3 regions of the Pseudoalteromonas sp. GutCa3 genome follow, and region 3 is predicted to be linked to each of the others. Evidence: predicted binding sites of a transcription regulator. Region 3 holds the regulator's gene; each other region holds the start of a gene.

Region 1 (11,218 bases), on a different contig from region 3:
GCAATGGACAACACGTTGGCGCTGCTGCAATCACAGGGTTTACCAATAGAGTATAAAAAGCCAGATGGCGGCATGGCAATGTGGGTTAACTTAAATAAAAATACGAGCAATATAAAACAAGCAATGCAAAGTAAAAGCGTATATTTACAAGCAGAATCTGAGTTTTACTTTGCTGATTCAGTGAGAAGTTTAATGCCTAAGCAATATAGTTATGTTCGCTTAGGCTTTGCAGGACAATCAGTTGAGGCAATGAAGCAAGGGCTCAAACTAATCACTGAATATAAGTAACTAGATACCATTAACTATTTCTTATAATTATCAGCATTGTAATAAAGTGGTTTAAGCGTGCCGCAATTAATAAACTTATAGGTAAGCTCATTTTCAGCTGGGACACGTTTTGAGGTACGAAGCTTTTGCATACACGCATTAACTAAATCGACAAAAATAAGATGGTTATAGCTCGGCGCTTTTTGAATTTTATGAATATAAATACGCTCAGTACCGCTTAGTGTAATCATGTCGTAGTCTTGCCATTGCGATGATTCACTTAAATCTTTTAGTTCTCTGGCATACAGTTGCTTACTCAAGACCAGTTCTTTTTTTGAATAAATTAAACTGCCACCTTGTTGATAATCACCCTCGTAAATATCGGCAATAATCGTAATTTCTTCACCACGCATTAAATGCTGAATATTAAACGCTTGTGGCTTTACGGTGATTAACTCGGCATTTCTAACAAAGCCTAAAAATGGAACATCGGGGTTTCCTATTTTATAAACAACTTGCACATCATTGGGTAAATTATAGGTGGGTAAATTCATTGCAATAATAGACGAGCCTTGATTAACCAAAGCCATAGGGTGCTCAGCATTGTAAGCGGGGTCTACCGGTGGAAGTTCTGCTTTTTCTTCTTCAGCTGCGGCAAAGCCACTTAAAGTGATTAGTAATAAAGTAAGTAGTAAGCGCATTATAATCTCAATTAATTTATGAGCTTAAATTGTAGTATAAAGTTTATATTACTTATATTTTTAAACTAAATTTAGACCTATATTATTACTCAGATATGGAGTGCAACAATGTTCGTGCCTTTAAATGTAGGTTTGCGTCCTCTGGGTTTGACGTATTAGTCAGCCAAATTACATTGCCTTCTTTATTTACAAACAATGTAGTAGGTGTGCCTCGTATACCTAATTGCTGTGCTATTGCATCGGCTTTTACGGCTGTTTTAAAAGTATAACCTCTATCGCTAAGCGCTTTAGCGGGAGTAGCATCGTCATCTTCTTTAAAGCTCACGGCAATAACTTTTAAGCCCATATCATCAATTTTTTGAAGTGCTGGCTGCAGCTTTTTACAGTACGGACACCACGTTGCCCAAAAGTGTAAAACGTAAGGTTGACCTAATAAATCTTGAGTATTGAGTGCAGACCCATCAGCCATTTGTAAATTTAATGTAGGTAGCTTAGGGTATGTTTCTTGCGTACTTTCTTCTTGCGAATGGCTTGTAAAGCTTATAAAAATTAGTGCGATGGCAATAAATAGTTGCTTCATAATATGTTCGTTCTTATTTTACATATTAAATAAGAACGAGAATTTAACATTTTTATTTCAAACTAAAAGCGAGCGGCTTGCTCAACAACAATAGCATGGCGTTTAGCGAGGCGAAGATGGTCTTTATCATAGCCACCACCTATTACTGTAGCAACGGGTGTGTTGTGTTCAAGGCAGCGTTTTAGCACTAAATGGTCGCGCTTAACTATGCCATCCCAGCTTATATCTAATTTACCCAAGCCATCGCCTTGCCAAATATCAACGCCAGCATCGTAAAGTACCAAGCTTGGGTTTAGCTCTTTAAGTAAATAACTCAAGGTGTCGTCAACTACGGCAAGGTATTCGTCGTCTTTCATATTATCGGCTAAGCCAATATCTAAATCGCTAGCGGACTTTCTAAAGGGGAAGTTTTTTTCACAATGGATAGAACAAGTATAAGCGTATGCTTGATGCTCTAACATTGCGGCTGTGCCATCACCTTGGTGCACGTCTAAATCAAAAATAAGTACGTTAGTTACTTCACCCGATTCAATTAAAGTTTGCGTGGTAAAGGCTAAATCATTAACCATGCAGTAGCCTGAGCCAAAATCAGTATGCGCATGGTGTGTACCACCGGCTAAGTGGCACGCTATACCATGTTTAAGTGCTAAACGAGCTGTTTGCAAAGTACCTTGAGGAGCTGTAAAGGTACGTGCCATAAGCTCTTTTGACCAAGGTAGGCCAATGCGACGCATTGCTTTTTCATCTAAGCGGTTATTCCACAAATCGTGTATGTAATTTTCGCAGTGTATTAGCTCAAGTGGCTCTGGCGTGCCTAATATTGGCTCAACCAGGTTATCGCCAATCAAACCAAGCTCTGCAACATGCTGATATAAATGTGCAAACTTACTCATTGCAAAACGATGCTTTGGATCGAAATTAAACGAGTAGTTAGGGTGATACACCAAAGGTAAATGTGGATTTAAAGTCATGTTTGCACAAGTTAAAAAGTTTGCACTATGGTAATCAACTAATCCAAATGAGTCTATTCTTGCGTGTCGTGAATCAACATAGCGAGTTCGCGATGTAATAGTTCGTCATCAGCTAAGTTTAGCTCTATTAAACGCTTTAAATAAGTAATGCTGTCTATATCAATATGGTGGCATTTTAAACCAATATGATCCGCTTCTATATGGCACACCACAACCTCCATTTTTATTTCTATTTCGCTTTGAGGCAGCGAAAAACGCAGAACAGCTTGGCTATTTTGGTTGCCAATAAAAGCATCACATTTAGTGATTAATGCGCCATGCAAAGATACATCAAGTAATTTACATGGGTATTGGTGATCATTAAAAATCACTTGTGCATCGGTTGAAAATAAAACACGAGAAAACTGACGACGATTTTGCATAACCTAATTTAGCCTTACTGTTTTTATAATAAATTAAGCATAGCGGGTAATTCTCTACATGCTAGCAGGATATGCTCCTGTAATGCTGGTGGCATAAAAAAGCCCCGCATAAATGCAGGGCTTAGTATTACTGTAATAAATTAGCTACAGTAAATATTAACCAATTTTTTTGTACTTAATACGTTTAGGTTCAGTTGCTGCTGCACCTAGTGTCTTTTTAAGCCACTCTTCGTATTCAGTATAGTTACCATCAAAGAAGTTAATTTGACCTTCGTCGCGGTAATCTAAAATGTGCGTAGCAATACGGTCAAGGAACCAACGGTCATGCGAGATACACATTACACAACCAGGAAACTCTAAAATAGCGTTCTCTAGTGCACGTAGTGTTTCAACGTCCAAGTCATTGGTTGGCTCATCGAGTAGTAACACATTGCCGCCAGCTTTTAATAACTTAGCAAGGTGTAAACGGTTACGCTCACCACCTGATAGGTCTTTAACAAACTTTTGCTGATCGTTACCTTTAAAGTTAAAGCGACTTACATACGCACGGCTTTGGAACTCAAAGTTACCAATTTTTAGTACGTCTTGGCCGTCTGATATTTCTTGGAAAACAGTTTTGCTTTCGTCCATACCGTCGCGGAACTGATCAACAGTAGCAAGGTGTACGCTTTCGCCAACGGTAATGCTACCGCTGTCTTGCTTTTGCTCACCACTGATCATTTTAAACAGCGTTGATTTACCCGCGCCATTAGCACCAATAATGCCCACAATGGCACCTTTTGGCATACTAAAGCTTAAATCGTCAATTAAAACGCGATCGCCAAAACTCTTACGAAGATTTGTTACTTCAAGTACTTGGTCGCCTAAACGCGGGCCAGGTGGAATAAACATCTCGTTAGTTTCGTTACGTTTTTGGTAATCAGACTGCTGCATTTCAGTAAACTGAGCCATACGTGCTTTTGACTTAGCTTGACGACCTTTAGGATTTGAACGAACCCATTCAAGTTCTTGTGCAATTGATTTTTGACGTGCTTTTTCAGATTTTTGTTCTTGCTGTAAGCGCGCATCTTTTTGTTCAAGCCAAGAAGAGTAGTTACCTTCCCATGGAATACCTTCACCACGGTCAAGCTCCAATATCCAACCCGCTACATTATCAAGGAAGTAACGGTCATGCGTTACCGCCACAACAGTGCCTTCGTAATCGTGTAAGAAGCGCTCTAACCATGCAACCGACTCAGCATCCAAGTGGTTAGTTGGTTCATCGAGAATAAGCATGTCTGGTTTTTCAAGCAATAATCGACATATAGCAACACGACGACGCTCACCACCTGAAAGGTGCTCAATTTTAGCATCCCACTCTGGCAGGCGAAGTGCATCAGCTGCGCGTTCTAAAACGTTGTCGATGTTATGACCATCGTGCGCCTGAATAACAGCTTCAAGCTCGCCTTGTTCTTTTGCAAGTGCATCAAAGTCAGCGTCTTCCATGGCGTATTCGTTATACACTTCGTCAAGACGTTTAAGTGCGTGTTTAACTTCGCCAACAGCTTCTTCAACAATTTCACGAACTGTTTTACTTTCGTCTAAAACAGGCTCTTGCGGTAAATAACCAATTTTTGTACCAGGCTGAGGATGTGCATCACCTTCAAAATCTTGGTCAACACCGGCCATAATACGTAGTAACGTAGATTTACCAGAACCGTTTAAACCAAGCACACCAATTTTAGCGCCAGGGAAAAAGTGTAACGAAATATCTTTTAAGATAGTGCGCTTAGGTGGCACAACCTTAGATACTCGACTCATCGAGAATATAAATTTATCAGGTAAAACCATGGAGGAAAGCCTTCAAATAATAATAAAAATTTCAATGTTGTATTGTAGTTGTTGAGGGGTTAAACAGTCAACGAATGCTGTATAGAACAATACGCTTACCTAAGCGGTACTTTGTTTTGATTGCTCGTTTAAACACTACTATTACAGGATTTCTATTGTGTAAAATTCTGTAATCTATTGTTTTATATTGTTCAAATACATTCCATTTTTAACAAAAGTGGTACAGTATATTTACAAGCTGCAAAGTATAAGCAAATTATATAGGCAGGCCACACTTAGTTTGTTGTTAGACATCATATTATTAATATTACAAAGGTTTAAAGGAATGAACATGAAAATAGTTACAAAATTAGGGGCATTACTTTTAGGTTTATACTCATTTTCGAGCGAAGCAGACATACTCCACGTAAATGGTTATTACCAAGGAGTAGGGATAGGGTCTACGCAAATTGATGTATACGAGAGTGATAGCATACAGTTTACAACGCTTTACGGCCGGTTTGGGTATCAGTTTTCGCGATACTTTGCATTAGAAGGGCGTATAGGTTTTGGGTTAAATGATGAGTCAACTCCTCTAAACGGAATTGTTTACACTCAGAACCCACAGGACGGTTCGCTTAGCTCAGAATTCATTAAGAGCGAAATCGATTCAAGCCTTGATTTGCAAACAAGTATATTTGTAAAAGCTAATTATCCAATTTCATCTCGAGCTGATGTGTTTTTATTTGGTGGCTATGGTAGAAATAAATTAAGTTACAATGAAGGCGACTTAAAAAACCTGGCAGAATCAATAACTGGTACAGATACAAACTCTACGCTAATAACGGAGCAAAACTACGACGAAGGCGGCGTAACGTACGGAACTGGCGTTGACTTTAGGCTAACTCAACGCTGGCAATTAAGTGCAGAATATCAATATTTTGATGCAGACCAAGGCGATATTTACGCACTTAATTTATCTGTGATTTACCGTTTTTAACTGCATATGCGCTACTCGTTTTTAGTAGCGCTACTTCAAAATATTAAAACAGGTTATTTTATAATAAAGACGTTTTTCCTCATACATACCACCTCGGTAAATCCTAATTTAATAGAATGAATAAATTTCATTTAGACATCTATACATCTAGAGGTTGATATTTTTTACTTTCAGTTCATAATTAACCTTCGGTTTTTATGAGCAGGAGTAAAGTATGCCAATTACAGTAAAAGACGAGTTGCCGGCCATTGCACGTTTACGTCAAGAAAACGTATTTGTAATGCCAAAAACACGTGCAAAAACGCAAGAAATACGCCCAATGCGTTTGGCTATTTTAAACTTAATGCCTAATAAAGTAGAAACCGAAGTTCAGTTTATTCGCTTGCTTGCCAACTCGCCTTTGCAAGTGAACGTAGAGCTACTGCGCCTCGACACTCACCGCAGTAGTAGCAACTCAGAAGAGCACCTTGATACCTTTTATCGTTATTTTTCAGAAGTAAAAGACAACAATTACGATGCGCTAATAGTAACTGGTGCGCCACTCGCCCATTTAGAATACGACGATGTAGCGTATTGGGATGAGCTAAAGGTCATTATTGATTGGGCCGAGCAGCACGTTACCTCTACGTTATTTTCGTGTTGGGCAGCACATGCAGCGCTATATCATCGCTACAATTTAAAGCGCGATTTAAAAGACGAAAAACTGTGTGGCGTATTTACCCACCAATGTTATTTTGATCACGGTGCACTGACTCGCGGATTCGACGACACCTTTTTAGTACCGCACTCACGTTATGGCCACATTGATATAAATAAAATAAACGCCTGCGATGAGCTAGTAGTACTGGCAGGTTCTGAGCGAGTAGGGGCTTACTTACTTAAAAACAAATCGGGTAGCCAAGTGTTTATAACCGGTCACCCTGAGTACGACGCCGACTCGCTAAAAGCAGAATACGAGCGCGATTGTAAAAAAAGTCCTAATGCACCAAAACCCGAAAATTACTTCCCAGATGATGATGCAACCAAACAACCTTCAAAAACGTGGCAAAGCCATGCTTTTTTACTTTTTTCGAACTGGTTAAATTACTACGTGTACCAAACCACACCGTATGATATTAATTTAGTTAGCCAAGATGTGAGGACTAACAACTATGCCGAATAACGCGCCTACAAATAATAAACACGCCGAAATAAGTGCAGCATTAAAAGAACGCATTTTAATTTTAGATGGTGCTATGGGCACCATGATCCAAGATCATAAGCTAGAAGAAGAAGACTATCGCGGCGAGCGTTTTAAAGACTGGCATGTATTAATTAAAGGCAATAACGATTTATTAAGCCTAACCAAGCCCGACTTAATCACTGATATTCATAGTGGTTTTTTATCAGCGGGCGCCGATATTATCGAAACCAACACGTTTAACTCGACCACTATTTCGATGGAAGATTACGATATGGCGAGCCTAAGCCGCGAAATAAACGTAGAGTCAGCTAAATTAGCACGCGCAATTTGCGATGAATTTACGGCTAAAACGCCAGAAAAACCGCGCTATGTAGCCGGTGTTTTAGGGCCGACATCTAAAACGTGCTCAATTTCGCCAGACGTAAACGATCCGGGTTATCGAAATGTCACCTTTGATAAGTTGGTTACTGCGTATGTGGAGTCTACCCTTGCATTAATGGAAGGCGGCGCCGATTTAATATTAATCGAAACTATATTCGACACCCTTAATGCAAAAGCCGCCTCGTTTGGCGTAGAAGAAGCTTTTGAGCAAGCAGGGCGCACATTGCCAGTTATGATTTCGGGGACTATTACCGACGCCTCAGGGCGTACGCTTTCGGGGCAAACAACCGAAGCATTTTATAATTCTATTCGCCATATTAAGCCTATATCAATCGGCCTAAACTGTGCGCTTGGCCCTGATTTACTGCGTCAATACGTGGAAGAGCTATCACGCGTGTGCGAAACATTTACATCGGTACACCCTAATGCGGGCTTGCCTAATGAGTTTGGTGAATATGACTTAGAAGCGCCTGAAATGGCAACCGAGATTATTGACTGGGGTAAATCGGGCTTTATTAATATAGTAGGCGGGTGCTGCGGTACAACACCTGCACATATTCGCGCGTTTGCAAAAGGGCTTGAAGGCGTTAAGCCTCGCCAATTGCCAGAGCTTGAAGTACGCATGCGTTTATCGGGCCTTGAAGCCTGTAACTTAAATTAAGGAGCCAGCATGACACAGCAAATAGCAGTATTTACCAATGTTGGTGAGCGTACCAATGTAACTGGTTCGGCTATGTTTAAACGCCTAATCATGGAAGAAGATTTTGAAGCCGCGTTAACAGTTGCACGTGAACAAGTAGAAAACGGCGCACAGGTTATTGATATAAACATGGACGAAGCCATGTTGGACTCAAAAGCCGCTATGGTTAAGTTTTTAAACTTAATAGCCTCAGAGCCTGATATTTCACGCGTACCAATTATGGTCGACTCCTCAAAGTGGGAAGTAATAGAAGCCGGCTTAAAGTGTATTCAAGGCAAGGCAATTGTTAACTCAATATCGTTAAAAGAGGGCGAAGAGCCGTTTATTCGCCAAGCTAAAATAATAAAACGCTTTGGTGCAGCCGCTGTTGTAATGGCGTTTGATACCAACGGGCAAGCCGACACGGCAGACCGTAAGTTCGCAATATGTGCGCGCAGTTATAAAATATTGGTAGAAGACATTGGCTTTGCGCCAGAAGATATTATTTTCGACCCTAATATATTTGCCGTAGCCACCGGTATTGAAGAGCACGACAACTACGCTGTAGAATTTATTGAAGGCACACGCCGCATTAAGCAAAACTTACCGCACTGTAAAGTGTCGGGCGGTGTATCAAATGTATCGTTTTCGTTTAGGGGTAATAACCCCGTACGTGAAGCCATTCACTCGGTGTTTTTATATCATGCCATTCAAGCGGGTATGGACATGGGTATTGTAAATGCGGGGCAACTCGCCGTTTACGATGATATACCAGCAGAGCTTCGTAAAGCCGTTACCGACGTAATACTTAACACCGACCCAGGCGCAGGTGAGCGCTTAGTTGAGCTTGCACCTAAGTATTCGGGCATGGCACAAGCCGAGCGAGTAGAAGATTTAGAGTGGCGCACATGGCCCGTGGCAAAACGCCTTGAGCACGCGCTTGTTAAAGGTATTACTACCTTTATTGATGAAGATACCGAAGAATGCCGTGCTGCTGCCGATAAACCTATTCACGTAATTGAAGGGCCGTTAATGGACGGCATGAACGTAGTAGGCGACTTATTTGGCGCAGGTAAAATGTTTTTACCACAAGTTGTTAAATCGGCGCGCGTAATGAAGCGAGCTGTAGCCTACCTAGACCCATACATTGAGCTTGAAAAAGAAGAAGGCTCAACTAACGGTAAAATAGTGATGGCGACCGTAAAAGGCGACGTACACGACATAGGTAAAAATATTGTGGGTGTTGTACTGCAATGTAATAACTATGAAGTAATCGATTTAGGCGTAATGGTACCGGCTGATAAAATACTACAAACCGCCATCGACGAAAAAGCCGATATTATTGGGTTATCGGGCTTAATTACCCCATCGCTTGACGAAATGGTACACGTAGCAAAAGAAATGAAACGCCGTGGTTTTGAACTGCCGCTACTAATTGGTGGTGCTACTACTTCTAAAGCGCATACCGCAGTAAAAATTGAGCCGCAATATGACAAAGGCGTTGTGTATGTAAATAACGCAAGCCGTGCAGTTGGTGTGGTCTCAAACTTATTATCAAAAGACATTAAACCTGACTTTTTAGCTAAAACTAAAGCTGAATATGTAAAAGTACGCGAGCAACAAGCGCGTAAAAAACCACGCTCTAAGCCTGTTACAATCCAGCGCGCACGCGATAACGCAGCAAAGCTTGATTGGGATAACTACACACCACCAGTGCCTAAAAAGCTGGGCGTGACCGAGTTTAAAAATGTATCAATCGCGACTTTACGTAAATACATAGATTGGACGCCATACTTTATGACGTGGTCAATTGCCGGTAAATACCCGCGCATAATGGACGATGAAGTAGTAGGCGAGCAGGCGCAAAGCTTATTTAAAGACGCTAACGATATGTTAGACGACCTTGAAAAAGCAGGCAGTTTGCAACCACTTGGCGTAATTGGTTTATTCCCTGCTAACCGCGTTGGGGACGACATAGAAATATACACCGACGAAACACGTAAAGAGCTGTTAACTACCTCGTGCCATTTACGTCAGCAAACCGAAAAAACCGACTTTGCTAACTACTGCCTAGCCGACTACATAGCACCCAAAGGCACACCAGACTATTTTGGCGCGTTTGCAGTAACGGGCGGTTTAGAAGAAGACGACTTAGCAAATGCGTTTGACGCACAGCAAGACGATTACAACAAAATAATGATTAAAGCGGTTGCCGACAGGCTCGCCGAAGCGTTTGCAGAATACTTACACGAAAAAGTACGTAAAGAGTATTGGGGTTTTGCACCAGACGAAAATCTAGCAAACGATGAGCTAATACGCGAAAACTACCAAGGTATTCGCCCAGCGCCAGGTTACCCTGCGTGCCCTGAGCACACTGAGAAAAAGAAAATTTGGCAATTATTAGACACCGAAAAGCGCATTGGCATGCAGCTAACTAGCTCGTACGCCATGTGGCCAGGTGCTGCTGTTTCAGGTTGGTATTTCTCACACCCAGAGGCTAAGTACTACGCAGTAGCCGCTGTGCAAAAGGATCAGGTAGAAGACTATGCTAAACGAACCAATATGACGCTTGAAGAAGCTGAACGTTGGCTGTCGCCGAACTTGGGGTATGATCCGGAGTAAGAGTGAAGCTTTAAGAGGTAAACTATCAGCCGTCAGTTTAATGATTTGCTCCTATTAATTAAAGTCGGGGTTTTAATTTTGCGTACCATGGATACTTAGTAAGTATTAGTATTTTTTATTTATTAAAATCCAATTTTTATTGTACCTGTATTGAAATATATCGAGGGTCAGTATAATATTTGTACCTCGCATCTAAAAATTAAGGAAAGTTAGTGGAAAATCTCATGGAAATTAGATTAAGTATTAGTGGCTTTGGTATTGGCTTAGCTAACACAGGATTTGGTGTTAATGCCGTTTCTGGTTGTTACATTGAAATTCGTGAAAATAGAGGCGCTTCAACCAGAGTATATGGCGTTACAGATCATTTATCTCTAGGGTCAGACTCAAGTACGATATTAGTCGGGCATGTTTCTACTGAATGGATGAAAATAAATGAAGGTAAGCCAAGAGAATTATTAAAACATATAAACCTAGTAGGTAAACTTTCAGATATAACAGTTTCAGGGACTACTATTGGCTCTAGCAACGCGGATGTAACTGTTAAGGTTGTGGATGAAACGGGATCGCCTGTCACTGTAATTGAAAAAATGGGGATTAAGGCTT
Region 2 (11,218 bases), on a different contig from region 3:
AAATGTCCTAATAAGTAGGCGTTTTTGATGGGTAAGCGCGTGTTTTAGCTACACACACTAGGTATTGAGATGGATCAAAAGCGTTGTGCCGTCGCCTCTAAAGAAAGCCTTAAGCGTATATTTACTGTACCTGAAGCGCCAGACTCAACTTTAAGCAAAATCGAGCTTGAAATTTCGAGTAATTTAGCAGGTTTTCTAAACGAAAATATAGCGGCAATTGAAAAACCATTACATGAAATCGAGAAAGATTTTCAGTCGGCAGTGATCCCAGAGGATCCAACGTTTGTATCTGCTTATGCCCAAGACATAATGGAGCAACTTGTTGCGCATTCTGTGCATACAGCTGCGCCTAGCTTTATTGGTCACATGACCTCTGCCTTGCCGCATTTTTTATTACCTCTGTCAAAATTGATGGTAGGGCTAAATCAAAATCTAGTAAAAATAGAAACGTCTAAAGCGTTTACGCCTCTTGAACGTCAAGTGCTTGGAATGATGCATCATTTAGCTTATGGGCAAGAAGATTCATTTTATTCTAAATGGATGCACAGTGCTAAAACCTCATTAGGTGCATTTTGCTCTGGTGGAACGGTTGCTAATATTACTGCGCTTTGGATTGCGCGAAACCGCTTATTAAAACCCGATGGCGATTTTAGAGGTATCGGCGCACAAGGCCTAATTGCCGGTATGCTGCATTACGGCTATAAAGGTTTAGCAGTATTAATATCAGAACGCGGACATTACTCGTTAGGTAAATCGGTTGATTTACTCGGTATTGGCCGCGATAACTTAATTGGTATTAAAACCTGCGAAAATAATAAAGTTGATGTAGGAGCTATGCGCGAAAAAGCACGTGAGCTTGAATCGCAAGGCATTAAAGTAATGGCGATTATTGGGGTAGCGGGTACAACCGAAACCGGTAATATTGATCCACTTGATGAAATGGCCGACTTAGCACAAGACATTAACTGCCATTTTCATGTAGATGCTGCATGGGGAGGAGCAACCCTTTTATCGAACACGCATCGCCCTTTACTAAAAGGGATTGAGCGAGCAGATTCAATTACCATCGATGCACATAAACAAATGTATGTACCAATGGGAGCGGGCTTAGTTTTATTTAAAGATCCCGCTGCAACTGATGCAATAGAGCATCACGCTGAGTACATATTACGTAAAGGTTCAAAAGACTTAGGTAGCCACACGCTTGAAGGCAGCCGACCTGGTATGGCAATGTTAGTACATGCTTGCTTACGTGTTATTGGTCGTAAAGGTTATGAAATGCTGATTGATCGAAGCATCAAAAAAGCACATTACTTTGCTGATTTAATTAAAGCTGATGAAGACTTTGAGCTTATTTCAGAACCTGAATTGTGCTTATTAACGTATCGTTATGTACCTAAGCAAATTAAACAAGCAATAGCCGATGCAGATGCTGCAACTCGGTTAGATATTTTTGCCTCTCTGAATCGTTTTACTGCCAGTATGCAAAAACGTCAGCGAGAGTCTGGTCGCTCATTTGTATCACGTACTCGTTTAACGCCTTCTAAATACGACAATCAACCTACAGTTGTATTTAGAGTGGTACTTGCAAACCCGCTTACATCAGGCGCTATTTTAAAAGAGATATTGGCTGAGCAAAAAGAGTTGGCTGCAACAGATCCGGTATTCAAAAAATACTTAAGAAAGTATATGTAATCTAAATACAAAAAAGGGTCCATAAGGACCCTTCTTAATATCAAAAGTACTTATTAATGCAAAATACGTGCTCTAATTGTACCCTCAACAGCGCTTAGTTCTTTAAGTGCTACTTCAGATTGATCTGTATCTACATCAATAACTACATAACCAATAGATGCGTCTGTTTGTAGGTATTGCGCAGCAATGTTAATACCGTGCTGTGCAAACGCTTGGTTAATTTGCGTTAGTACACCAGGGCGGTTGTGGTGCACGTGTAATAAACGGCTACGATTAGCAAGCTCAGGCAGCGATACTTCAGGGAAGTTAACGGCAGTAATAGTTGAGCCATTATCTGAATATTTAGCCAATTTACCCGCTACTTCAATACCAATGTTTTCTTGTGCTTCTTGTGTAGAACCACCAATGTGCGGCGTTAAAATAACATTGTCGAATTGGCGCAGTGGCGATACAAATTCTTCATCGTTAGATTTTGGCTCAGTAGGGAACACATCGATTGCTGCACCACTTAGTTTTTTCTCTGTTAGTGCTTCTGCAAGTGCATCAATATCAACAACAGTTCCGCGTGAAGCATTGATCAAAATAGATCCCTGCTTCATAACAGCAAGTTCTGCACTACCAATAAGATTTTTAGTTTGCGGTGTTTCTGGTACGTGTAAACTAATAATATCAGAGCGTTGTAATAGCTGAGTTAGGTTGTGAACTTGCTTTGCATTACCCAGTGATAACTTATCTTCGATATCGTAATATTCAACGTTCATACCGATATTTTCAGCCATAATACCTAGCTGAGTACCAATGTGACCATAGCCAATAATACCTAATGTTTTACCACGTGCTTCAAACGAACCATTTGCTGTTTTTAACCAGCCACCACGATGAGCCGCTGCATTACGCTCTGGAATACCGCGTAATAAAAGTAGGATTTCACCAAGTACAAGTTCAGCAACTGAACGAGTATTAGAAAATGGTGCGTTAAATACAGCAATACCGCGTTCGCGTGCTGCATCTAAATCAACTTGGTTTGTACCAATACAAAAACACCCAACAGCAACTAGCTTGTCAGCTGAGTCTAATACGGCTTGGTTAATATGAGTACGAGAACGAAGTCCTACAAAGTGAACATCTTTAATGCGCTCTTTTAATTCGTCCTCAGGTAAGGATGTTTTAACGTAGTCGATATTGCTGTAACCGTTACGTTTTAGCGTTTCAACAGCGCTTTGGTGAACACCTTCAAGCAAGAGAATTTTAATTTTGTCTTTTGCTAACGATACCTTACTCATAACCTCATCCTATTTAATTTGTGGCCCATTTTTAGTACCGATAATCACTTTATCAGCACCACGCATTGCAAATAGGCCGTTGGTAACTACGCCAACAATTGAATTTATTTGTGCTTCAAGTTGTTTAGCATTGGTAATTTTTAAGTTAAATACATCTAATATAACGTTACCGTTATCGGTAACTACGCCTTGGCGATAAACAGGGTCACCACCAAGCTTTAATAATTCTCGTGCAACGTAGCTGCGAGCCATTGGAATAACTTCTACCGGAAGCGGGAAGTCGCCTAATGTTTTTACTAATTTGGTGTCATCTACAATGCACACAAATTGTTTAGCTACAGCGGCTACTATTTTTTCGCGAGTGAGGGCTGCACCGCCACCTTTAATCATTTCGTTTTGATCGTTTATTTCGTCAGCGCCGTCAACGTATACATCTAAAGCAGCAACGTTATTAAGCTCAAATACTTCAATACCTAACGCTTGTAGGCGCTCGGTTGAGGCTTCTGAGCTTGATACAGCGCCTACAATAGTGTCCTTTACTGAACCAAGGGCATCAATAAAGTGATTAACAGTAGAGCCTGTACCCACACCTACAATAGTGTTTTCTTTTACAAACTCGAGTGCTGCCCAAGCAGCTGCTTTTTTTAATTCATCTTGTGTCATTGCTTTGTGCTCATGTATGTCAGAAATATGCGGTTAGTAATCAAATTTAATTGTTACCAACAGTATGTTTTATCTGGGGTGATAATGGTTTTAAGTGGTACATCCCACGACTCGATTGGTAGAGCCTCAACTTTTTGGCATTCATGTGCAAGGCCAATTAGTTGTGGTTTTTGCCAATTTTGTTCGTGTAAACGTGCCAATGTCCGGTCGTAAAACCCACCTCCCATTCCTAGGCGATTACCTTGTTTATCAAATGCAACTAATGGCATAAGGAGGTAATCAAGCACTGGTAATGGGCATATTTGAGAGCAGTTCAGCTTAGGCTCCAAGATACCATAGCGATTTGCTCTCATGGGTGAGTTTTTCTCATAGCGCTGAAATAGTAAATTAGCGCCATTGAATGGGTGTATTATAGGTAGGTAAACGGTATGGTTTAAACTCCATAATTCTTTAATTAACAATGAAGTGTCTAGTTCCCCATCGTTACTCAAGTAAATGGCAATATGCTTTGAATTCGTTGTTTTTTCGCTTTTTAAATGTTGAATAAAATTCATTTTTAGCGATTGCGCAGCAATTATTTGCTGATTATTTGACAAGTTTTTACGGGTGTTACGAATTTTCGCTCTTATTTTTGCGCGTTTATTGCTCATTAAATTAATTAACCATTCTTAAAAAGAGAATAAATCGGGAAAAATTAAAAAAACAGCCAGTACGACTAGCAAAATGGTGGCAGTTGCAATCAATGAATATAAAAGTAAGTTACTGCGTTTTTTAGGAGGCGCTAAATCATCATCTAGCATTAGATCGTCACCTTGCCATTCGTCAATACTTTCGTCTGGTGCTTTTAATTGAGCTTCAGGAAGGCGTTGCTCTAACTCGTCTAGCTTTTCTTCAAGGCGAATTAAGCTGCTAGTGATGTAATCGAGTGCATCAAAAATACGTTCGTCACGTTGGTTGTTATTTGCAGCTGCGGGGGAGCTATTTTGAATTGCATTTGAAACAGCTTGCAGCTTACTTTTAATACCTAAGCTTGCTAGTAACTTAGCCTGTTTTAACGCTTTGTCTTTATCGCTTGGTGCAAACAGTGGCTTACCTTTAAAAAAAAGAGCTACTTTTTCATCTGACGTTTTTAATTTTGCAGCTAAATTTGTACATGCTGTTTTTATGTCAACGTTATCGGCAAGTCCTGCAAATATAACGCGAAAGTTATCGGCCATTTAACTGTCCCTAAAGCTTTTATAATGAAATGAGTATATACCTAAAGTACAAAAGAATTCGAGGTCGATTTAATAGTTATTTTGTAGACGCGCTACAAACAATATAGCGAATAAGTTTTAGATGCAAAAACGGCCCTTAAAAGGGCCGTTTTTAATTTACTACAACAATTTTGGCTTAAAGGCCAGCAGCTGCGCGAAGTGCGTCTGCTTTATCTGTACGTTCCCAAGGGAATTCGTCACGACCAAAGTGGCCGTAAGCCGCTGTAGGAAGGTAGATAGGGCGCTCTAAATCAAGCATTTGAATTAAGCCGTAAGGACGTAAGTCAAAGTGTTCACGAATAAGCTCGATTAAACGGCTTTCTTCTAGCTTGCTTGTACCAAACGTTTCAACGCTAATAGAAGTAGGCTCTGCAACACCAATTGCGTAAGAAACTTGTAGCTCACACTTGTCAGCAAGACCAGCAGCAACAATGTTTTTAGCAACGTAACGTGCAGCGTATGCTGCTGAACGGTCAACTTTTGATGGATCTTTACCAGAGAAAGCACCACCACCGTGACGAGCCATACCACCGTATGTATCTACAATAATTTTACGACCAGTTAAACCACAGTCACCCATTGGTCCGCCAATTACAAAGCGACCTGTTGGGTTAATGAAAAACTTAGTTGCACTTGTAATAAGTTCTGCAGGAAGTACCGGCGTGATGATTGTTTCCATCACAGCTTCTACTAAATCTTTTTGCGAAATGTCTTCGCTGTGCTGAGTAGAAAGTACAACAGCATCAATACCTACTGGCTTACCGTTTTCGTATGCAAAAGTAACTTGAGATTTTGCATCTGGACGTAACCAGTTAAGCTCGCCGCTTTTGCGTACTTGCGCTTGGCGCTGTACTAAACGGTGTGAGTAAGTAATTGGAGCAGGCATTAGTACTTCTGTTTCGTTACATGCGTAACCAAACATTAAGCCTTGGTCGCCAGCGCCTTGCTCTTCTGGGCTAGTACGGTCAACACCTTGGTTAATGTCTGGAGACTGTTTACCGATAGTGTTTAAAATTGCACATGAATCGGCATCAAAGCCCATGTCTGAATTTGTGTAGCCAATGTCACGAATTGTTTTACGTGTAATTTCTTCGATATCAACCCATGCGCTAGTAGTGATTTCACCACCAACCATAACCATACCGGTTTTTACGTAAGTTTCGCATGCAACACGGGCATGAGAGTCTTGCTCTAGGATAGCATCAAGTACCGCATCAGAGATTTGATCGGCGATTTTATCCGGATGACCTTCAGAAACTGATTCAGAAGTAAATAAATGTTTTGCCATTGTAATTCTGCTCACAAATATTGCGCTTCACAAACGTCGGTATTAGCGCTAAAAAATTAAGGGGCGTATTTTATCGAAAACAAAACACCTTGCATAGTGTTTTTACGCCTAGACGTCTAAATAAAATTACTAATAACTTTTTGGTCTTAAAAAATATTCATAATGCCTCACTTTTATAGGGTTTTTAATTGCACACAGCCCCCACAATAAGTAAGAATGGTCGGTATAAACGAACCCAAGTTACTTGGGTGCATAAACAAACACATAAATACCCGCGCAAATACACATAAAGGTAGGAGAATTCATGCCATCTCGCAAAGAACTTGCAAATGCTATTCGCGTCTTGTCAATGGACGCAGTACAAAAGGCCAAATCTGGTCACCCTGGAGCCCCTATGGGCATGGCTGATATCGCAGAAGTATTATGGCGCGATTATCTAAAACATAACCCAACGAATCCAGAGTGGGCTGACCGTGACAGATTTATTCTTTCAAACGGCCACGGTTCAATGCTTATCTATTCTCTATTGCACCTAAGTGGTTACGACTTACCACTGGACGAAATTAAAAACTTCCGTCAAATGCATTCTAAAACACCAGGTCACCCTGAATATGGCTATGCACCAGGAATCGAAACTACTACGGGTCCATTAGGTCAAGGGATCACAAATGCCGTAGGTATGGCAATTGCTGAAAAAGCACTTGCTGCACAGTTTAACCGTGAAGGTCACGATATTGTTGATCACTTTACCTATGCATTTATGGGCGATGGCTGCCTTATGGAAGGTATTTCTCATGAAGCAGGTTCACTTGCAGGCACATTAGGTCTGGGTAAACTTGTTGCATTTTGGGATGACAACGGCATTTCAATCGATGGCGAAGTAGAAGGTTGGTTTACAGATGATACACCAGCTCGCTTTAAAGCATACGGTTGGCATGTAATTAGTGGTGTTGATGGCCACGACAGCGATGCTGTAAGTGCTGCAATTGCAGAGGCAAAAAGCGTTACCGATAAACCTTCACTAATTTGTTGTAAAACAATTATTGGTTACGGCTCACCTAATAAATCTGGTAGCCACGATTGTCACGGTGCTCCACTAGGTGATGACGAAATTAAAGCATCTCGCGAATTTCTAGGTTGGACTGGCGATGCGTTCGAAATTCCTGATGATATTTACGCACAGTGGGATGGCAAAGAAAAAGGCAAGCAGCTTGAATCAAGCTGGGACGAAAAATTTGCAGCATACGCAAAAGCATACCCAGAGCTTGCAACTGAATACAAACGTCGTATTAATAACGAACTGCCTGGCGATTGGGCTGCAAAATCACAAGCGTACATTGAGCAATTACAAGCAAACCCTGCAAACCCAGCGTCTCGTAAAGCATCGCAAAATGCATTAAACGCATTTGGTCCGTTATTACCAGAATTTATGGGTGGTTCAGCCGATTTAGCAGGCTCAAACTTAACAATTTGGGATGGCTCTAAAGGTTTAACACGCGATGATGCAAGCGGTAACTACATTTACTACGGTGTACGTGAGTTTGGTATGTCGGCAATTATGAATGGTATTGCCCTTCATAAAGGCTTTATTCCTTACGGTGCTACGTTCTTAATGTTTGTTGAATATGCAAAAAATGCTGTACGTATGGCTGCATTAATGAAGCAACCAAGCATTTTTGTATACACGCACGATTCAATCGGCTTAGGTGAAGATGGCCCAACTCACCAACCAGTAGAGCAAATTGCAAGCATGCGTTTAACGCCTAACTTATACAACTGGCGTCCATGTGACCAAGTTGAGTCGGCAATTGCATGGCAACAAGCTATTGAGCGTAAAGACGGCCCTACATCGCTTATCTTTACTCGCCAAGGTCTTGAGCAACAAGCACGTGACGCACAGCAATTAGCAGACGTTAAAAAGGGTGGTTACATCCTTAGCTGTGACGGCAATCCAGAGATTATCTTTATTGCGACGGGCTCTGAAGTGCAACTAGCACAAGATTCAGCAACTGAGCTACGCAGCCAAGGTAAAAAGGTACGTGTTGTATCTATGCCATGTACTGATGCCTTTGAAGATCAAAGCGCAGCATACAAAGAAAGCGTATTACCGGCATCTGTTTCACGCCGCGTAGCAGTAGAAGCAGGTATTGCTGACTACTGGTACAAGTACGTAGGCCTAAACGGCGCAGTAGTAGGTATGACTACCTTTGGTGAGTCAGCACCTGCAGGCGAGCTGTTTGAGCACTTTGGTTTTACAGTGGCAAACATTGTAAGCAAAGCAAACGAGCTTTTTTAATCGCTTTGATTAAATAAAGTAAGTAATTGAAAAACCCGCACATGTTGCGGGTTTTTTTATGCCCTTACATGAAGCAACTTCACCTTGAACAATGCAGCTTTCCTTGCAAGAAAGTAAGCTATCAGGCAAGGTAGTGCGATAAAATTTATAAATAAAAATCTTAAATTAATAGCAGGAGCTAAAAATGCCAAAGTTCGATAACGTGAGTGTAGTAAAAAAAGCCAATGTATATTTTGACGGAAAAGTGTCGAGCCGTACCGTTATTTTAGGTGATGGCGAAGCGAAAACGTTAGGCTTTATGCAACCAGGTGAGTTTGTTTTTGATACAAACCAAAAAGAGTGCATGGAGCTTTTAGCTGGCCAATGGGATATTTTATTACCAGGTGCAAGTGAGTGGAAAACATTTAACGCGGGTGAATCGTTTAATGTTGATGCAAATGTAAGCTTTAAAGTAAAAGTATCTGATTTTGCTGACTACTGTTGTTCGTACACAGATTAATCAGTACAGCTAGACGTCTGAAAGCCCATGCACTATGGGCTTTGCATAAACTTTGCGCAACGCATGATTTAAATCACCAAAAACTGCAAATAAACCTCAAATATCTCTCTTTTTTCCTTGTGTTAATCTAAATAGCCCCCAATACTATTTATGAGGTAACAAATAAAAGGATACCCTATGAAAATTAATCTTTCTGGTCACCATGTTGAAGTTACTGACTCTATTAGAGAGCACATCAACGAAAAATTTTCAAAAATCGAGAGCCATTTCCCATCGCTTATTGCACTCGAAATTATTTTGTCTAAAGAACATCATAAAATCCAAGCTGAAATTAGCACTAATTATGAAGGCACGCGTATATCGGTAAAAGGGGAAAACGAAGTTATGTACCCCGCCATTGCAAGTGCAGCTAAAAAACTCGATGCAGCACTAAAACATCGAAAAGGGCAGATAAAAGCAAACTTACACGAAAAGCCTGTTAGCACTACACCTGAAATCGCACACGAGATCATCCAAGAGATGGATCTTAAATAAAACTCAGTCACAAAGTATTGTAAAAAAGAGCCGTATGGCTCTTTTTTATTGCCTGTAATTTAGGTAAGTTATGCGTTCTTGCAGTTTATTAATTATAAAGGTTAGGGTCTGTTTATCTTTCGAGGTTGAATTTACAGCTGTATGTTGGGCTTTTAGGCAAGGCAGAGCCTATGTAGTGTGGTTCTTCCCCATAAATAGGCGATAACGCAGCATAAAAGCCCAACATACGCTGCCCAAAGGGTTCTGCCTAGGGACGATTAACTCTTTATTGCTCGATTTTTACTTAGCCCACTAGGTTACAAACCTCGCGCTGCGATTAAATCGCCCCTAGGTTGAATAAATTTCAATCCTGAAAGGTCAACAGACCCTGATAAAAAGAACACACAACACACATATTTTGAGAAATTAATGCACACAACAAAAGCAGTATGGAAGTCTCGACTAGGTGCGCTTGGACCTGGAATACTCATGGCAACAGCCGCTATTGGCGGTTCTCACTTAGTTGCGTCTACGCAAGCTGGGGCAATATTTGGCTGGCAATTATTTTGGCTTATCCTCGTTGTTAATGTTTTAAAGTACCCGTTTTTTCGCTTTGGTATGGAATACACACTCGCCACTAAAAATAGCCTAGTGGAGGGCTATAAAAGCAAAGGCCCGTTTTACTTTTACAGTTTTATTGGCTTAAACATTGTTGCCGCTGTTGTTAATACCGCCGGCGTATTACTGCTTACCGCAAGCTTACTGCATTACGCCTTACCCATGGTTATTGAAGTAACCTTGCTTTGTTGGATGCTGCTGGGTGTATGTTTAGTTATATTGCTACTAGGGCACTTTAAAGCGCTAGATAACGTTGCCAAAGGCATTATGGGGCTGCTTACGCTCGCTACTTTGATTGCCCTTGCCATTGCATTTAGTAACGGCCCAATGGCACCTGCTGATTATGTGGGACCTTCACCGTATGAACTTGCCATGCTTAGCTTTATGGTGGCTTTAATGGGCTGGATGCCAGCCCCTATCGAAATATCTGCATTAAGTTCTTTATGGCTAAAAGAAAAACAAGCACAACAAACAGTTTCTAAAAGCCAAGGCTTGTTCGATTTTAACGTAGGTTACTGGCTTACAGCTGGCTTAGCCTTGGTATTTTTTAGCTTAGGTGTATTAGTGCAGTACGGGCAAACCAGTAGTATAGAACTCGGCGGTGTCGCGTTTGCCAAGCAGCTTATTGATATGTACGCATTAACAATAGGCGAGTGGGCAAGGCCGCTTGTATCAGCAATCGCTTTTTTATGTATGTTTGGCACTACACTCACCGTGCTTGATGGCTACGCCCGTACGCTTAACGAATCTCATAAACTACTTGGCTTTAAACAATCAAAACACAGTCTAAATGTTTGGTTAATACTACAAGCACTTGCCGGTATGGCCGTTATTTTATTTTTTAAATCAGCCCTTGGCCCCATGCTTACGTTTGCGATGACGCTTTCATTTGTCACAACGCCAGTGTTTGCATGGCTTAACTTTAGCCTTGTGCGCTCAGAGCCTGCTATAAAGCATAGCGTTTTACTACGTAGTTTAACGTGGTTAGGTTTGGTGTACTTAGTTGGGTTTGCTGTCGCTTTTGTAGTGTGGAAACTAGCATTCTAAATACAGCCACTTACTTTAGGGTTTTAATTAAAGCCCTAAAGCATTAAATTCTAGGATTAA
Region 3 (11,218 bases):
TACAAAACCAGCTGAAACGGCTCATGATCTTGCACTTGCGTATAGCCCAGGTGTTGCCGAACCTGTACGTGAAATAGCTGCAGATCCTGCAAATGCTTATAAATATACTGGTAAAGGTAACATGGTTGCGGTTATTACTAATGGTACTGCAATTCTAGGCCTTGGTAATTTAGGTCCTTTAGCGTCTAAGCCCGTAATGGAAGGTAAAGCGTTATTGTTTAAACGTTTTGCAGGGCTTGATTCTATCGATATTGAAGTTAAGCACAAAACAACAGAAGACTTTATTAATACGGTTGCCAATATTGCCGACACATTCGGTGGTATTAACCTTGAAGATATTAAAGCACCAGAGTGTTTTGAAATAGAAAAAGCATTAATAGAGCGTTGTAGTATTCCTGTTTTTCATGATGATCAACACGGTACTGCCATTGTAACGGCTGCTGGTATGTTAAATGCGCTAGAAGTACAAGGTAAGTCAATTGAAGATGCAATTATTGTATGTTTAGGTGCAGGCGCTGCCGCTGTTGCGTGTATGGAGCTGTTAATTAAGTGTGGTGCACTGCGTGAACACATTTATATGCTTGACCGCAAAGGTGTTATTCATACCCGCCGCGATGACTTAAATGAATATAAACAGCTTTTTGCTAACAATACCGATAAGCGTACATTGCAAGATGTAATTGCAGATGCGGATGTATTTGTGGGTGTTTCTGGCCCTAACTTATTAGCGGCTGAAGATTTAAAGCTAATGGCTGCAAAACCAGTTGTGTTTGCATGTTCAAACCCAGATCCTGAGATTGATCCTGCACTTGCGCACGGCGCACGCAATGATTTAATCATGGCAACAGGGCGCTCTGATTACCCTAACCAAGTTAATAATGTTTTATGTTTCCCGTTTATTTTCCGTGGTGCACTTGATGTACGTGCAAGTGCTATTAACGATGAAATGAAAATTGCTGCAGTAGATGCTATTCGAAGTATTGCCAAAGAGCCAGTACCTGCAGAAGTTTTAAAAGCCGCTGGTGTAGATAAACTAGAATTTGGTGCGCAGTATATTATTCCAAAACCAATGGATCCACGTTTACTGCCGCGTATAGCAAGAGCTGTTGCACTTGCTGCTATTGAGTCAGGTGTTGCACAAATTGAGCTACCTGAAAACTATATGCAGTAAATCTATATAGTAGAGCTATGCAATAAAATTTAGACATAAAAAAACCTCAGTAATTACTGAGGTTTTTTTTATCTTTGTAATATTTATTCTTCGTTTAAAACGGGTACTTCTAGACCCATTTCTTGCATTATTTTTTTAACTTCTTCTGGCACTTTTTCGGCGTTATCTTTACGTAAGTCATCGTCATTTGGTAAAGGTTGGCCAGTAAAAGCATGCAAAAATGCCTCACATAGCAATTCACTATTTGTAGCATGGCGAAGGTTATTGATTTGACGACGTGTACGTTCGTCAGTTAATACCTTTAATACATTTAGCGGGATCGAAACGGTGATCTTTTTAACTTGCTCTGATTTTTTACCGTGTTCTGCGTATGGGTGAATATACTCACCATTCCATTTAGCCATAAGATGTATCGTTGCCTCAGATTATTAATTTCTCACACGGTATAAAAAGCGTGTAAATATGCGTGAAATTCTATCGATTTAAAAAAGATAGTCAAATAATAGATACCGATCTATCTTAATAAGCCTATTGTAGGTGTAAAGATAAGCACACTTTTGTGAGCTAAAATGTGTTATTCGCAGAGGCCTCTTCTACTTTTAGCCATCTAGAGCTTTAAAATGCTTTGACTTATCAAAACGGATAACTTACTCTTTTAGACGTCTAAACATCCAAATTAATCAGGTGACGAATATGAGCGAAAAAAACAAAGCGACCATTGCTGTACGTAACGGCGTTGATGCTGATAAACATCATGGTGCGGTGGTACCGCCAATTTATTTATCGACTACTTATTCGTTTGCCGACTTTGATACTAAGCGTGAGTATGATTATGGTCGTAGCGGTAATCCTAATCGTGATATTTTAGCTGAGACGCTTGCTAAGCTTGAAGGTGGCGCTCGTGGCATAATTACAGCTACAGGCATGGCTGCCGTGCATTTAGCTACTCAGCTACTTAATAGTGACGATACGTTAGTAATTCCACATGATTGTTATGGTGGCAGCTATCGTTTATTTACATCTTTACAAAAACGCGGACTACTAAAGCTCGAAATATTAGATTTAACAAAAGAAGAAAGTCTTCAACAAATTTTAGTAATTAAACCTAAGCTTATTTGGATAGAAACCCCAAGTAACCCAGTACTTCGTTTAACAGATATTAAAGCGGTTACCGATGTTGCAAAGCAATGCGGTGCATTGGTGGCTGCAGATAACACGTTTTTGTCGCCTGCTTTACAAAATCCTATTAATTTTGGTGTAGATATTGTGGTGCATTCAACCACTAAATACATTAACGGACACTCAGATGTAGTAGGCGGCGCTGTTATTGCCGCAACACAAGAGTTAGGCGATGAGCTTGCTTGGTGGGCTAATAACATTGGTATTACGGGTGCGCCTTTTGATAGCTATTTAACGCTTCGTGGTTTACGTACTTTAAATGTGCGCCTAAGGCAGCATCAAGAAAATGCACTGGCAATAGCTAAGTACCTTGAAAGCTCTGAATATGTAAGCCAAGTTTACTACCCAGGTCTTGAGTCACATCCTCAACATGAGCTGGCTAAAGCACAGCAACTTGGTTTTGGTGGCATGGTTAGTTTTGATATTAAAGGCGATATAAATGACGCTGCAGCATTTTTAACTAGCCTTAAAACGTTTAGTTTAGCTGAGTCACTAGGTGGCGTAGAGAGCTTAATTTGTCACCCTGCAACTATGACGCACGCAGGTATGGAGGCAACAGCACGTTTAGAGGCGGGTGTGGGCGATACGCTTATTCGTATTTCGGTAGGTATTGAAGATATACACGATTTAGTCGCTGATTTTGAACGAGTGTTTGAACTTGTAAAACCAGGGCAAAATAAAAATGTTGGCCGTGTAGGCAAAGGAGCAGGCACTTCTGGTGGTAACGTTAAATTAAGTGCAGCTCGTCCGGCGCTTTGGTGATTAATATGGTTAACTGTATACATAAATTTGGTGGATCGAGTTTAAGCTCAAGTGAGCGATACCAAAGCGTAGCAAAAATAATAATTACACATACTCAACCGGGTGATTGTGTGGTGGTATCGGCTGCGGGTAAGACAACCGATACGCTAGTATTACTTTGGCAAAGCTATCAAAAACAAGATACTCAAGCAGTAGCTGATATTTTACTGCAGTTAAATAACCATCAAAGTGATTTAATAGAGCAGTTATTAGAAGCTGATTTAAAACGAAGTGCACTTAAAACACTAAATACCGAGCTTAGCTATATTGCAGAACTTGCTCAAGCTGAGCAGCTAAAAGAGGCTGCATTACTTGCACATGGCGAACTGTGGTCAGCACGTTTACTCGCTACTTATTTACAGCAGCTAAATATTGAGGCATGCGCTGAAGATGCACGTACTCTTTTTACCTTAAATGATGGCGAATTAATGCATGCGCAAAATGCGCAGCAATGTGGGCAGTTAATTTTGCCTAATAAAATAAATGTTGTTACTGGGTTTATTGCCGCAGATATCAAAGGCGAGACAGTAACGCTTGGCCGAAATGGGAGTGACTACAGTGCAACACTACTTGCAAATTATTGCAATGCTAAGCAAGTATGTATTTGGACTGATACACAGGGAGTGTATAGCACTGATCCTCGAAAGGTAAAAAAAGCGATTAAATACGGCAAAATTTGTCGCGGGCAAGCTAATTTATTAGCTCGTTTGGGTAACCCTGTATTACATGCAAAAACACTATCGCCACTTAAAAACACAGATATTAAGCTAGCTGTTCGCAGTAGTTTTGACGTACAAGCAAGTCCAACAGATATAGTCAAAGAAGGTTCAGCGAAGAAAAAGCGCTTTATAACCACGTTGCAAAATGTTGACCTATTAATGGTTGAAGGATTAAGTGAAGGTGAGGTTGCAAGTGTTAGTCAGCTTATTCAGCATAGCCTTCATCACTTTAACCATAATGGTGAAGTGTATTTAGTAGTACCTGCAGCACAAACTTATCTGGTTATTAATTATTTTGCGGGTAGGGCAAATATTAGCGAGTCAAATTTAAACGGTTGTGCAATTGTAGCGCCTGAGCAAGACGTTAATACATTAAGCTTACAAGCATTAGATTTATTAAAACTCCACAGCATAAAACCTCGTTTTGTCCATCAAGATACTGGCTATGCTTTATTGCTTACCGATCAATTTATAGATAGTGATATACAAAGTGCCTTACACGATAAGCTAATTAATAAAGGCCAAGAAATCGCAATTATAGTTGCGGGGCTTGGTAACGTTGGCGACGTTTTTATTAAACAGTTATCGGCACAATTTGAGCGTTTATCGGATGACTTTGGTATTAAATTAGTCGGTCTAATTCGCTCTAAAAAAATGCTGTTTAATGCAAGTGGTATTAATACACAGCAATGGAAAACTCAATGGCAGCATGAGGCAAATAGCTATCAATCTGCAGATTTACTGAATGCTATAAATGAGCTCGATTACGAGCATAAAATTGTAATTGATATTACCGCAAGTGAACAATTTAGCTTGTTATATCCAGACTTTGTAGATAGAAACTGTCATTTAATTAGTGCTAATAAATACGCTGGAACAGCACCTACTACTTGGTATAAAGCACTTCGTAGTAATATTACAGAACGTAATTTACATTGGCGATATAACACCAGTGTAGGCGCTGGCTTACCTATTAACTTTGCTTTGGCTGATTTGCAAAATAGTGGCGATAAAATAACACGTATAGAAGGTGTTTTCTCAGGCACGCTTTCGTGGTTATGTAGTAAATATGATGGAACAAGGCCATTTTCTGAGTTGGTACTGGAAGCTCAAAAAATGGGATTCACAGAGCCAGACCCTCGCGAAGATTTATCTGGGCGAGATATGCAGCGTAAGCTACTTATTTTAGCTCGAGAGCTAGGTGTTGAGCTTGAACTTGACGATATTAGTTTATCGGCATTGATGCCAGATGAACTTGCGCTGGGAAGTTGGGATGACTTTTTAAATAAAAAAGCACAGCTAGACGCGTTCATCGAAGAGCATGCAGTGACAGCAAAGTCTAAAAATTCAGTACTTAGATATACGGGCTTGTTAGAAATCACACAAGGTGAAGTAATTGCTAAAGTGGGAATAGCGTATGTGCCTAATGGCGATGCGTTAGCAAACCTTACACCAGGCGATAATATTTTTGTAATTAATAGCAAATGGTATAGCGATAACGCATTAGTGATTCAGGGGCCAGGAGCGGGTAGGGAAGTGACCGCTGCGGGTGTGCACTCTGATTTATATTGGCTTGTTCAAAACTTAAAATAAACATTTGGTTTAAACAAAAACGGCAGCTTAAATAAGCTGCCGTTTTTGTATTACATACATATTACTAAAATAGCTCTTCTTCTGTTTTAGTGTCTTCTTCAAATATATCGTTAGGCTGAGATAGCACATACTTTGTAGGTGCGGTGCCTTTTTCAAAATATTCAAATCGACTTGTGTAGTCATTTTTATGGCTAAGTAAGCCTGTAGCTAAATCAATACGAATAGAAACGAGTCCCTCAGGCGGCTCAATTGGGGCTTCAGGCTTGCCTTCAAGTGCCGCTTTCATAAATTCAACCCACGCTGGCTGCGCGGTTTTAGCGCCAGATTCCGCACCTGATATTTGGCTGCTATCTAGGTTGTTATTATATGTAGAGCGACCAAGAGCGTTGCCCGGATTATCAAAGCCAACCCAAACTGAGGTCATCACATTACTATTAAAACCGCTAAACCAGGTATCTACTGAGTCATTAGTTGTGCCTGTTTTACCTGAAATATCGCGACGATCTAGCGCTTGTGCTCGCCAACCGGTTCCACTCCAACCTGTTTTATGAGCCCAGCTACCACCCCCCCAAATTGCACTATTCATAGCATCAGCAATTAAAAATGCATTTTGCTTAGAAATAATTCTCGGCGCACATTTTTTCGTTTGCTCCATTTCATCATCACTATTATGCATTGAGAGTGCATTGTGTGTTGGCAAAGGCTCTTCGTCACAGGCAAGAGCAGGGTTTGCTTTAAACAATACATTGCCGTAAGCATCTTGAATTTCTGAGATAAAGTAAGGTTCAATTAAGTGACCACCGTTGGCAAATGTGCTCATGCCTCTTGCAAGTTCAAGCGGGGTAATAGAAGCACTACCCAGTGCTAATGATTCACTACGATTAATGTCAGCGTCTTTAAAACCAAATTTTAGTAAGTGATCAGCTGTACGTTGCAATCCAACACCACGTAGTAAGCGCACTGAAATAACGTTTTTAGACTGTGCTAAAGCACGGCGAATTCGAATAGGACCATTGTAAACAGCAGGGCTGTTTTTAGGGCGCCATGCTACGCCTTGGCTCTTATCCCACTGGTTTATAGGTGCATCATTTAATATAGACGCAAGCGTGTAACCTTTTTCAAGTGCTGCTGAATATATAAAAGGTTTTATATTAGAACCCACTTGACGCTTAGCTTGTATCGCTCGGTTGTATTGACTTTGCTCAAAGCTGTAACCCCCTACAATAGCTTTTATTCTACCGTCTTGTGGATCGAGGGATACAATAGCGCTTGATGCTTCTGGTATTTGGCTTAATAAGTAGCTGTTATCTTCGTTTTGACGTACCCATATTTGCATACCTGGCGTTAAAATATCAGTAGCTGCTTTTGGAGCAAAGCTTTGGCGGTAGCGAGTAATATACTTACGCGCCCATTTTAAACTATCCCAACTGAGAGTTGTTTGCTCACCGTTTTTAAGTAGTACTGTAGCTGTTTTATTATTAACACTGAGTACTGCTGCAACTTTTAAAGTGCCTAACTCATTTACGCTCTGTAATTTATTGAGTATTTGTTGCTCAGTTAAAGCTGGTTGTGTTTCAGGATTCCATAAAACATCAGTTGGACCTCTAAAACCATGACGCATATCGTAACTGTGTAAGTTATTTACAAGTGCGTTTTGCGCTGCTTTTTGAACCTTTGACTCTACTGAGGTAAAAATTTTAAAACCTGAGTTGTAGGCTTTATCTACCCCATAGCGCGAAACCATTTCAGCGCGCACCATTTCAGAGATATACGGTGCGTATAAGTTTATTTCTGCACCGTGAAAATAAGCTGTAATAGGTTGGCTAGTTGCTTCGTTATATTGCTCTTGTGTTATATAGTCTTCGGTCAGTAAACGGCCTAAAACTACATTTCGGCGTGCTTTTGCACGCGTTGGGTTACGAATTGGGTTTAAAGCTGAAGGTGCTTTAGGTAAACCTGCAATCATCGCCATTTGTGCAAGTGTTAAATCTTTTAGCTCTTTACCGTAATAAACTTGCGCTGCTGCACCAATACCGAAAGCACGATTACCTAATTCTATTTTATTAAGATAAAGCTCTAAGATTTCGTCTTTTGTTAACACTCCTTCAATATGAAGCGCTATAAATATTTCTTTAACTTTACGGATATATGCTTTTTCGCGTGTTAAAAAGAAATTACGAGCAAGCTGCATAGTAATAGTACTTGCACCTTGTTTTTTCTCGCCAGTAGATATAAGAACAACAGCCGAACGTACTATACCAATAGGGTCTATGCCTATATGATCGTAAAATCGATTATCTTCTGTCGCTAAAAATGCATTAATGAGTGTTTGAGGAATTTCATCAATAGTCACTGGAATACGACGTTTTTCACCAAATTGATTGATTAAAAGCCCATCTTTAGTGAATACTTGCATAGGAGTTTGTAATTGCACGTCTTTTAAAACTTGCACACTGGGGATATCAGGTTTAACGTAGTAATAAAGACTGATCAAAGTAATCAGACCAATTAACACACAAATGATAAAAAATTGTAAAGTTCGTTTTAATAAAATCACTTATATTTCCCTAAATGGACTCCCAATTGCGAGTTTTGACTGCTAGTATATATTGATTAAAAAATGAATAATATTTTTTCATATAAAAATTATAACTTGTTTATTATTAAAACAAAGGCCAAGTTGAAACATGCTAAGTCAACTATTTCAAAAACCGTCCCAAATGATGGTAGGAATTGATATTGGATCGCACTCTATTAAGGCTGTGCTTTTACGTGAAATTGAAACTGGATTTCGACTCGAAGCACTTGCAATTGAGCCGATGCCAAAAGGCGCAATGAGTGAGCGAACAATTCAAGATATTGAAGCGATTGGTAACGTAATTACAAAATTAAGAAAAAAATTACCAAAGTCGTTAAAATCTGCAGCAGTGGCTGTTTCTGGCCAAACAGTCATTACAAAAGTGATCTTCATGGATGTATCGTTAACTGATGCTGAACTTGAGTCGCAAATTGAAATTGAAGCTGATAGTTTAATTCCATATCCTCTTGATGAAGTGAGCCTCGACTTTGAGAAGCTTTCGACGAATGAGGCCGATCCTAGTAAAATGAATGTTTTGCTTTCAGCTGCTCGTACTGAGAGTGTAGAAGCGCGTGTTGGCGCTTTAGAAGCTGCAAATTTAGAAGCTAAAATAGTTGATGTAGAAAGCTATGCATTAAGTCGTGCAATGGATGTGTATTACCAACAATTACCCAGCGACGCATTTAATAAATGTGTGGCTGTGGTTGATATTGGTGCGGTTTTAATGCTCGTGAGCGTTGTTCAAGCAGGGGAAACAATTTATACACGTGACCAAGTTTTTGGTGGCGACCAATATACAAATAGTATCGTTGCTTATTATAATAAAGGATTTGATGAAGCTGAAATTGGTAAAACATCAGGCGATTTACCGCCAAACTACACCTTTGAAGTATTAGCCCCTTTTCAAACTTCGTTACTTCAACAAGTGCGACGCGCGGTGCAAATGTTTTTAACAACCAGTGGCAAAGAGCAAATCGACTATATTGTATTAACGGGTGGTACATCGATGATTAAAGGTATTGACCGATTACTCATTGAAGAACTAGGTATTCACTCTGTCGTTGCTGAGCCTTTTGAAAATATGGAAATTTCTCCAAAAGTAGATCGTAATGTAATGCAGCGTCACAAAACGCAGTTTGCAATTGCGACAGGGTTGGCATTAAGGAGCTTTTCAACATGCCACATATAAATCTACTTCCTTGGCGTGAATCGCAGCGCGAAGAATCGAAAAAGAAATTTGTAACTATACTTATTGGTGTCGTTATACTTTGTTTTGCGAGTATGTACTTATTAAGCTCTTTTTATAGTGCATTAAAAGACGGTCAAAACTTAAAGAATAACTATTTAAGTTCAGAAATTAGCATGCTAGATAAAAAAATAAGTGAAATTAGAAGTTTAGATAAAAGAAAAGAAAACTTACAACAGCGTATGAGGCTCATTGAAGAATTACAAAGCAGCCGTAATTTGGGTACGCAAATAATGGATGAAGTTGCCAAAATAGTGCCGGGTGGGGTTTATTTAACAAAACTCGAGCGCAGAGGTAGCCAAATACATGTATTGGGACGCAGTGAATCTAATAACCGTTTATCAACAATGCTGCGCCAAGTACAAAGCTCATATTTACTAGAGAATCCTTCAATGCAAGGCATTGTTGCAGGCGATCAATCTTCGCGTTTACTTAGTGATTTTAATATGGAATTTTATGTAAAACCATTTGATAAAATTGGTGAGGTTAGCGATGAGCCTTGATTTTAAAGCACTGAGTGAAATTGATTGGAATGAAATAGAGCTCGATAACATTGGCGATTGGCCTATTGCAGTTAAAGCAATTTGCTGTACGTTTGTTGCCGGACTTGTATTGTTTTTTAGTTATAGCCTATTAGTTTCTGATGAAATTGATAGTTACCACAGTGCAGTTGCGAAAGAGGTCGAGTTACGCACAACTTATCGCACTAAATACGCAGTCGCGAGTAAGCTTGAGATCTACCGTCAACAAATGATTGAAATGGAAGATAAGTTTTCACAATTATTAAAACGTTTACCTACCTCTAACGAAACCCCTGGTTTACTTGATGATTTGTCGTATGTTGGCACAACAAGTGGTCTGACTTTTTTAAAAATAGGTTGGTTACCAGAAGTCGAGAAAGAATTTTATACTGAATTACCGATTAAAATAGAAGTGATAGGGACCTACCATGAATTTGGTGAGTTTGTGGGTAAAGTAGCTCAGTTACCACGAATTGTAAGCTTACATGACTTTTCTATTTTATCATCGGGCGATAAACAGTTAACATTTAGTGTTGTTGCAAAAACATATCGTTATGAAGAAGGGGTTAAAAAATGAAGCTCCTTCGCGTAGTACCTGTAGTAATGGTGTTTGTTTTGAGTGGTTGTAATGATGATACGTCTGAGCAAAAAGAATTTATTGATCAAGTAAAAGCAAGCACAACACCAAAGGTTGAATCAATTCCTGAGCTGACAAAGTTTGAAATATTTGAGTACAGTGCTGGTCAGCTACGTAGCCCGTTTGTAGCGCCTCAGCCTGAGATAATCCAAAATAAATTAACGCAAGTAAAAAACTGTTTGCACCCAGATCAAGAGCGTCGCCGCGAACCGTTAGAAAAATACCCGCTAGATAACTTAGCAATGAAAGGCACAATTGGTTCTAGTGGACAAATATGGGCATTAATAACAGCAGCTGACGCTACTTTGCATCGTGTAACGGTAGGGAATTACCTTGGTAGTTATGATGGCAAAGTAAAAACAGTAAGTAACGACTATATAGAGTTAGTGGAATTAATCCCTGATGGGTCTGGCTGTTGGAAAGAGCGCTTGACTAAATTAGAAATGTTAGAGGCGGCAACAGATGGCGCAAATTAATAATAAAAAAGGTAAAAATAGCATGCATAAGGATGTACTTTGGCTTCATCGTATTTCACGAACATTACTGGCTGCTGTTGCTTTAGTCACTGTAAATTCAGCCGTTGCAGGGCCGTTACTTTATGATGTTCGTTATAATCCATTACTTAAAGGCGAAACTGAGTTACAGCTTGTTTTTGATGAAGAGTTAACGCTTGAACCAAAAGTTCAGGTGTTTAATAGCCCAGCCCGAATCGAAATGTTTTTTGATACCGCAGAGTTAGAGGTTGGTTTAAATGATGTTGAAGTTAATCAAGC

The links. The regulator MetJ, encoded in region 3, represses methionine synthesis genes. The targets are predictions, from matches to a motif close to TAGACGTCTAGACGTCTA.
Region 1: the regulator MetJ is predicted to act here: its motif matches at 5,883-5,900, upstream of metA (homoserine O-acetyltransferase MetA).
Region 2: the regulator MetJ is predicted to act here: its motif matches at 6,287-6,304, upstream of metK (methionine adenosyltransferase).

What each region holds. Positions count from the first base shown of each region.
Region 1 covers NZ_PJBK01000101.1:148,833-160,050, forward strand. Annotated here, with positions in the region: gene pdxR (MocR-like pyridoxine biosynthesis transcription factor PdxR) at 1-288, shown strand, start outside; gene CXF64_RS18685 (hypothetical protein) at 303-968, opposite strand; gene CXF64_RS18690 (TlpA family protein disulfide reductase) at 1,054-1,548, opposite strand; gene CXF64_RS18695 (histone deacetylase family protein) at 1,611-2,519, opposite strand; gene CXF64_RS18700 (PilZ domain-containing protein) at 2,573-2,941, opposite strand; gene ettA (energy-dependent translational throttle protein EttA) at 3,098-4,771, opposite strand; gene CXF64_RS18710 (outer membrane beta-barrel protein) at 5,103-5,750, shown strand; gene metA (homoserine O-acetyltransferase MetA) at 5,965-6,912, shown strand; gene CXF64_RS18720 (homocysteine S-methyltransferase family protein) at 6,902-7,975, shown strand; gene metH (methionine synthase) at 7,985-10,615, shown strand; gene CXF64_RS18730 (hypothetical protein) at 10,840-11,218, shown strand, end outside.
Region 2 covers NZ_PJBK01000101.1:42,562-53,779, forward strand. Annotated here, with positions in the region: gene panP (pyridoxal-dependent aspartate 1-decarboxylase PanP) at 70-1,695, shown strand; gene serA (phosphoglycerate dehydrogenase) at 1,749-2,978, opposite strand; gene rpiA (ribose-5-phosphate isomerase RpiA) at 2,988-3,641, opposite strand; gene CXF64_RS18230 (5-formyltetrahydrofolate cyclo-ligase) at 3,695-4,291, opposite strand; gene CXF64_RS18235 (hypothetical protein) at 4,310-4,858, opposite strand; gene metK (methionine adenosyltransferase) at 5,034-6,185, opposite strand; gene tkt (transketolase) at 6,490-8,481, shown strand; gene ppnP (pyrimidine/purine nucleoside phosphorylase) at 8,666-8,980, shown strand; gene hpf (ribosome hibernation-promoting factor, HPF/YfiA family) at 9,158-9,514, shown strand; gene CXF64_RS18260 (NRAMP family divalent metal transporter) at 9,983-11,158, shown strand.
Region 3 covers NZ_PJBK01000087.1:224-11,441, forward strand. Annotated here, with positions in the region: gene CXF64_RS15845 (malic enzyme-like NAD(P)-binding protein) at 1-1,171, shown strand, start outside; gene metJ (met regulon transcriptional regulator MetJ) at 1,255-1,575, opposite strand; gene metB (cystathionine gamma-synthase) at 1,865-3,112, shown strand; gene metL (bifunctional aspartate kinase/homoserine dehydrogenase II) at 3,118-5,463, shown strand; gene CXF64_RS15865 (penicillin-binding protein 1A) at 5,528-8,020, opposite strand; gene CXF64_RS15870 (pilus assembly protein PilM) at 8,151-9,230, shown strand; gene CXF64_RS15875 (PilN domain-containing protein) at 9,218-9,790, shown strand; gene CXF64_RS15880 (type 4a pilus biogenesis protein PilO) at 9,780-10,385, shown strand; gene CXF64_RS15885 (pilus assembly protein PilP) at 10,382-10,921, shown strand; gene CXF64_RS15890 (type IV pilus secretin PilQ) at 10,908-11,218, shown strand, end outside.